Regions from separate parts of the Gordonia sp. UBA7860 genome, predicted to be linked through region 2. Evidence: riboswitches for the same ligand, from Rfam matches in the RefSeq annotation. Region 2 holds a riboswitch; the other holds the start of a gene.

The links. Region 2 has a riboswitch for cobalamin ahead of B3T59_RS09070 (FecCD family ABC transporter permease). Riboswitches for the same ligand answer to the same signal wherever they lie in the genome.
Region 1: linked by a shared signal. The riboswitch ahead of B3T59_RS14700 (CbtB domain-containing protein) and the one ahead of B3T59_RS09070 (FecCD family ABC transporter permease) in region 2 are both predicted to bind cobalamin.

Annotation. Positions count from the first base shown of each region.
Region 1 covers NZ_DLSO01000119.1:26,293-29,474, forward strand. The annotation lists gene B3T59_RS14685 (acyl-CoA dehydrogenase family protein) at 1-57, opposite strand, end outside; gene B3T59_RS14690 ((2Fe-2S)-binding protein) at 189-860, shown strand; gene B3T59_RS14695 (CbtA family protein) at 939-1,757, opposite strand; gene B3T59_RS14700 (CbtB domain-containing protein) at 1,783-2,010, opposite strand; cobalamin riboswitch at 2,033-2,187, opposite strand; gene B3T59_RS14705 (ATP-dependent helicase) at 2,241-3,182, shown strand, end outside.
Region 2 covers NZ_DLSO01000064.1:40,137-43,318, forward strand. The annotation lists partial or broken gene B3T59_RS24585 (ABC transporter ATP-binding protein) at 1-313, opposite strand, end outside; gene B3T59_RS09070 (FecCD family ABC transporter permease) at 394-1,455, opposite strand; cobalamin riboswitch at 1,570-1,778, opposite strand; gene B3T59_RS09075 (alkaline phosphatase D family protein) at 1,894-3,182, shown strand, end outside.

The DNA of each region.
Region 1 (3,182 bases), on a different contig from region 2:
GACGAACGACCGCACCGCGTCGCGCACCATGAGGTCTTCCTCGGACCACTCGAACATTGCCACCCACCGTTCAACGCCGGAAATTAGAACACGTTCCATTACTGTGTCAGCCCCGATCCCAACTTGTCCAGCGGCGGCCCTCGCGGGCTCGCTGGACGCGCGAGCGGTCGATGAGATAGGCAGAGAGCGTGAACGATCACGTGTTCGCCGAGTTCGGACCGTTCTTTGCGACCGACGCCCACGCAGCCGCGGCACCAGTCGACGGGCCGTGGTCGACTCTGGCTGCGGCACTGGCGAATCCACGACGCATCGACAGCCGCGTCGAAAGGGTCCGGACGGCTCTGGCTGCGGGCGCGGCGTCGAACGTCTCACCTCGCGTCGCGGCGTCGGTGACTCACCTTGGTCTCGTCGCCAGGCTGCTTGCACCGGCGCTCGCCGCAGCGGTGATCGGCACCCGCCTGTCCCTCGACCCCGCAGACGTCTGGTGGCAGGACCATCTCGGCGGGCCCTTCCCCCTATCCGTCGTGACGGTCGACGCGGAGCCCGCGCTCGACGACGGGTTCCCTCGCGCCGTCGACGACCTCACCGCACTCTTCGACGCGTCGTACCCGGTTGGGCCACACGTCCTCGGCGGCAACATCGCGTCGGCGATCAACTCGGCGGCGCGCATGATCGGTACCGCCCGGCCAGAACTCGCCGACGCGGCCCGACGCCACGCCGACCTTTTCCTCGCACGCCCCGACATCGAGGGCGGATACCTGCGGGCCGGACCGACTTTCCGACGACGCAGCTGCTGCCTGATCTACCAGGTATCGGGCGATCGCACTGCCGTGTGCGGCGACTGCGTGCTGTCCGGATAAGCCAAACGCGGCCCGAACTTGCGAACGCGGCTGGTGTACCAGCCGCGCCTGCCAACTCGAGCCGCGTTTGGAGGAGCGTCAGGCGACCGTTTGCGTCGCGGGGTCGTCGACAACCTGCTTCGACGACCGCGAGCGCGACATCGCGCCCAGGACCAGCGCGAACACCGCGGTGAGCACCGTCCACAGGATCACCTGGTTGGCGATCGCGTAGACGCGGAAGTCGCCGATGACGTCGCCCGGGAAGCCTGGGAACACGATCTGGCCCGCGTCGTTGGTGACCGGCGTCGGTACCTCGTCGAAGCTCGGCAGCAACGCGATCGCGACGGTGACCACTACCAGGTAGCCGACGCCGCCCGCGATCGCACCGAGCAGCCCACCGATGCGTGGACGCAGCCACAGCGCGAAGACGACGGCCGCGATGATCGCGATCACCGACACCACGGTGATGGTGAGATAGGCACTCGACCTGTCGGCGATGGTCTCGTCATTGCCGACAGCCGGCGGGTTGGCCGGATAGGCGAAGTACGGGACGCCGAAGAAGGCCACGAATCCGAGCGCGCCGAGCGCGGCCGCCGCCCAGCGCGGATCGGTCGCGGGGTATCGCCGTCCGAGGTAGGTCCACAAGACCGTGAACCCGACCGCGAAGAACGCGCCCATCGCGATCGCGAAGATCACGGTGCCGACCCCGGCCCCGATGTTTTCCTGCACCGACCTGGTGAACACCTCGTGCTCGTGGCCGTGTTCGCCGCTGAGCATCTCCTCGGCGTGGCTGCGACCCTCTTCGTAGTCGATCGCCTTGGCGACCACCGGCTCGATGAAGATACGAGCGAACACATACGCAAAAATTCCGGCGATCAGGCCCGATAGCAGGCCCGCGCCGATGAACTTCTTCTCCATTGTTCTGTTGTCTCCCGGGTCAGATTCAGTGGCAGGGGAAGCCGAGGAAGTGGCGGGAGTCGTGCACGAACTCGTGGATGTGGGTGTCGCTGCCGAACACCGACCAGGCGCCCTGGTCGTACCCGATGAAGTAGTAGGCCAGCGCGGCGATGAGCACGGTGGCGGTGAGCCAGAGCGCGGCCGAAGCGACCGAGAGATTCGGTACGGCGAGCGCAGCGGGCCGACGTTCGGCCTGTGATGAGGTGGCAACCATTGAGAGGGTTCCTTCCGGGATGACGCGTCCCTGACGTGGAGCAATGTGGCCTGGTTGCCACGTCCTGACTCGTCGCGACAGGTCGCTTCCCGTCGGACTTACAGTGGCGCGACCGTCCCGGATTCTCACCGGGTTCCTGGCAACCAGCGTGGATCGACTCTATACCAGGTTCTCGCCGCCGGACCAGCACGTCGCACCGCACTGTCAGACCCGTGCGGAACAATGGAAGAGTGCCCAGCTCGTCCTCCATCCTGAACCGCTTCACCGACCCGACGCGTCGGTGGTTCGGCGGCGCCTTCCCCGCGCCGACACCCGCCCAGCAGGGCGCGTGGAAAGCCATCGCCGACGGCGAGAACACCCTGGTCATCGCGCCCACCGGCTCGGGCAAGACCCTGTCGGCGTTTCTCTGGGCCCTCGATTCACTTGCCGCCCGCCCCGATCGGTCCAAGGGCACGCGCGTCCTCTACATCTCCCCACTCAAAGCACTGGCGGTCGACGTCGAGCGCAACCTGCGCGCGCCACTGGCGGGCATCACACGCGCCTCGCAGGAACTCGGGATCACCGAACCGTCGATCACCGTCGGCGTGCGCTCGGGCGACACCCCCGCCGCCCAGCGTCGACTCCTCGCCAAAACGCCACCCGACATCCTCATCACCACGCCCGAGTCGCTCTACCTGATGCTCACCTCGTCGGCACGGGAAGCGCTCACCACGGTCGAGACGGTGATCGTCGACGAGGTACACGCCGTCGCAGGCACCAAACGCGGCACGCACCTGGCGCTGTCGCTCGAACGCCTCGACGAACTGCTCGACTCCCCGGCGCAACGCATCGGACTCTCGGCGACGGTCCGCCCGCCCGAGCTAGTCGCTGAGTTCCTCTCCGGCTCCCGTCCGTGCACCATCGTGCGGCCACAGGCGTCGAAGACCTTCGACCTCCGCGTCGACGTCCCGGTACCCGACATGGCCAATATCCCGCCGCCACCGGATGCACCGGATGCGGATGACCTCGACGACGCGTTCTCGCCGACCGCGGGTTCGCTCTGGCCCTACGTCGAAGCGTCGATCGTCGATCTCATCGAGACCAACCGTACGACGATCGTGTTCGCCAACTCTCGACGGCTCGCCGAGCGTCTCACCGCGCGGCTCAACGAGATCCACGAGCAACGCAACGAG
Region 2 (3,182 bases):
CGAACATCTCGACGCCGGCCGTGGACATCGCCGCCTCGCACACCTGGCGGTCGCGGGCACGGGCCGCCGCACCCAGTTCGCGGTGCGGCAGCCGTCCCGTCGCGACAACCTCTGACGCGGTGAAATCGAAGTCGAGCGAGGTTGATTGGGTGAGCGCGGCGACTCGTCGTGCGTTCTCCCGCATACTCACCGCACGCACGTCGCGGCCGTCGACTCGCACACTGCCACCCGACGGTGCCAGCGCGCGGTAAACGCATCGAAGCAGGGTCGATTTACCGCTGCCGTTCGGTCCGATCACCCCGAGGAACTCCCCGGAGTCGACCGAAAACGATGCGTCGCGAACGATGACGGTGCCATCGATATCGACTGTGACCGCGTCGTACTCGACGGCACTCATGAGTCGATCCGGGTACGTCGACGTTGCATCAGCCCGAGGAACACCGGCACACCCACCGCAGCCGTGATCGCCCCGAGCGGAATCTCCTGCGGTGGAACGACAATCCGCGCCATCAGGTCGGCGACGACAAGGAACAGCGCCCCCAGCACCGGGGCGACGAGAATGATCTTGCGGTGATCCGCACCGACAACCATACGGGTCACGTGCGGCACGATGAGACCGACGAATCCGATTGCGCCGCAGACAGAGACGATGAACCCGGTCATCAGCGCGGCGATGACGAAGAGCTCGAGCCGAAACCGTGACGCCCGTATGCCGAGCGACGCGGCGACCTCGTCGCCCATCGCCAGCGCGTTGAGTTGTCGTGCTCTCGCTGCGACCACACCTATCCCGATGACCACCACGACCGCGACCAGCGCAACCGAATGCCATGTTGCCGCAGCAAGACTGCCGAGCAGCCAGAACATGACACTCCGTGCGGCATCACCCACCGGACGTAAGAAGATGAGCACAGTGGTCAGAGCCGAGAACCCGTATCCCAGAGCGGTTCCCGTCAACACGAGCCGCAGTGGTGTGAGACCTCCGCCACGCTGTGCAATTCCGAAGACGAGCAACGTCGCCACCAGTGCGCCGAGGAATGCCGCGGTCGGCAACGCATACAGGCCGAGACCCGAGAAGACCCCGAACAGCACGACGGCGGTGGCTCCGACCGACGCACCCGACGAGATCCCGAGCACATAGGGATCCGCCAGTGGATTGCGCACCATCGCCTGCACGATCACGCCGACCACCGCCAAACCGGCACCCACCAGCGCTCCCGTCAGCACCCGTGGCACACGCGAGTCCACGACGATCCAGTACGACGCGGCGTCGACCGACGAGACCGGTCCCCCGGTGATAGCTGCCCACACCATCCGCAGCGATAAGGACCAACCGATCCCCACGGTTCCGTATGCGACGCCGCACGCGGCGGCCACGACGAGCGCCACACCGCAGCCGATGACCACGGAGACCGGTCGCGCCCAGGTATCCCGAGGGTTCGCACTGCGCGCCGACATGTCCGCCCTCCTGATCAGCCCGGAGCGGGTACAGCAGATGTCGCCACGCGGGGTCGACGAAGACCACGCGAGTTCAACACCGACCATGTCCCGCGAAGTCGATGGGACCGCCTACGCCCGGCGGCCACGTCGGCAGGTCTTCGGACTTCGGACACGGCACGTGATGTGCCACCTACCGACGATCGCTTCCCGAGCCGCAGGCCCAGTGCTGTTGAACGCCTTCGTTTCCGTTACCGCTGCGGGGCAGCTCTGGATTCTCACCAGATTCCCTCTTGGCTCTCACCGACGATCTCGGCTGGAGAACCGACGCCGCTGCAGTGTAACAACGGTCTCGAATCGGACATATGGCGCATGCGGTTTCACGAACTTCACCATCCCATCACCGCGATGCCGACGGCGGGTAGGTCGACGTCCATCCTCTCTTGGTCGGGTGGCGGCATGCCGAACATCTCACCTCGCCCGTCACTGGCCGACCTCCGGATCGATCGGGACAAGACCCTGCACGCCGGCACCACCCGCCGACGCTTTCTCACCTGGGCGGGCGTCGCGGCCGGTATCGCAACCGTCCCCGCACTTTTCACGACCGACGCGGCGTCGGCTCCCCCGCCACGCCGTGGCAGTGACCTGTTCACGCTCGGTGTGGCATCAGGCGATCCGCTTCCCGACGGCGTGGTCCTGTGGACACGGCTGGCCGCCGATCCGCTCGCCCGCGGCGGAGGGATGGGTCTGCTTCCGGTGCCGGTCGAGTGGGAGATCGCCACCGACCATGCGATGCGCCACGTCGTCGCGCGCGGCGTCGAAGTGGCGACACCGGAGAACGGACACAGCGTGCACGCCGACGTACGTGGCCTACGGCCGGCGGCGGACTACTTCTACCGATTCCGTGCGGGCGGTTGCATGTCGGCGATCGGGCGCACACGTACCGCTCCGTCGCACGGAAGTCGGCTGAGTGCATTGACTTTCGCATTCGCCTCGTGCCAATCGTGGGCTGACGGCCACTATCCCGCGTACGCAGACATGGCGGCACACGCACCCGACGTCGTGTTCCATCTCGGCGACTACATCTATGAAAAGCCGATCCCGGTCGACGGCGGCCGACGCAAGACCGCCGCAACACCGGTGTCGGCGCACCGGGAGTGCGCGACGCTCGACGACTATCGCGATCGATATGCGCTCTACAAACTCGACCCCCAACTGCAGGCCGCGCACCGGGCGAGTCCGTTCATCACGATCTTCGACGACCACGAGGTCGACAACAACTGGGCCGCACGGATTCCCGAAGATGATCAACCGATCCCCGAGTTCCTCGCTCGCCGTGCCCAGGCGATGCGAGCGTGGTGGGAAAACACACCGGTGCGTGTCGCGCAGCGGCCTCGCCCCGCACCGACAGCGGACCTCTACGACCTGCGCGCCTATCGTCGGTTCAGCTATGGCGACCTCGTCGAGTTCAGCGTCCTCGACACCAGGACCTTCCGCAGCGATCAGGCCAACGGCGACAACGACACCGCACAAAATGCCGCGACCGCCGACCCCCGGCGCACCATCACCGGTGCCACACAGGAGAAGTGGGTGCTCGACGGACTGGCCGCCAGCCGTGCCCGCTGGAATGTTCTCGCGCATCAGACCACCATCGCTGATCTCGCCCGCCGAAAGAACGGCGAGCGGGCGGTCAGCATGGACGGGTGGAGCGGCTACGAAGCCTCTCGCGCAAGGATTCTCGACGGCGC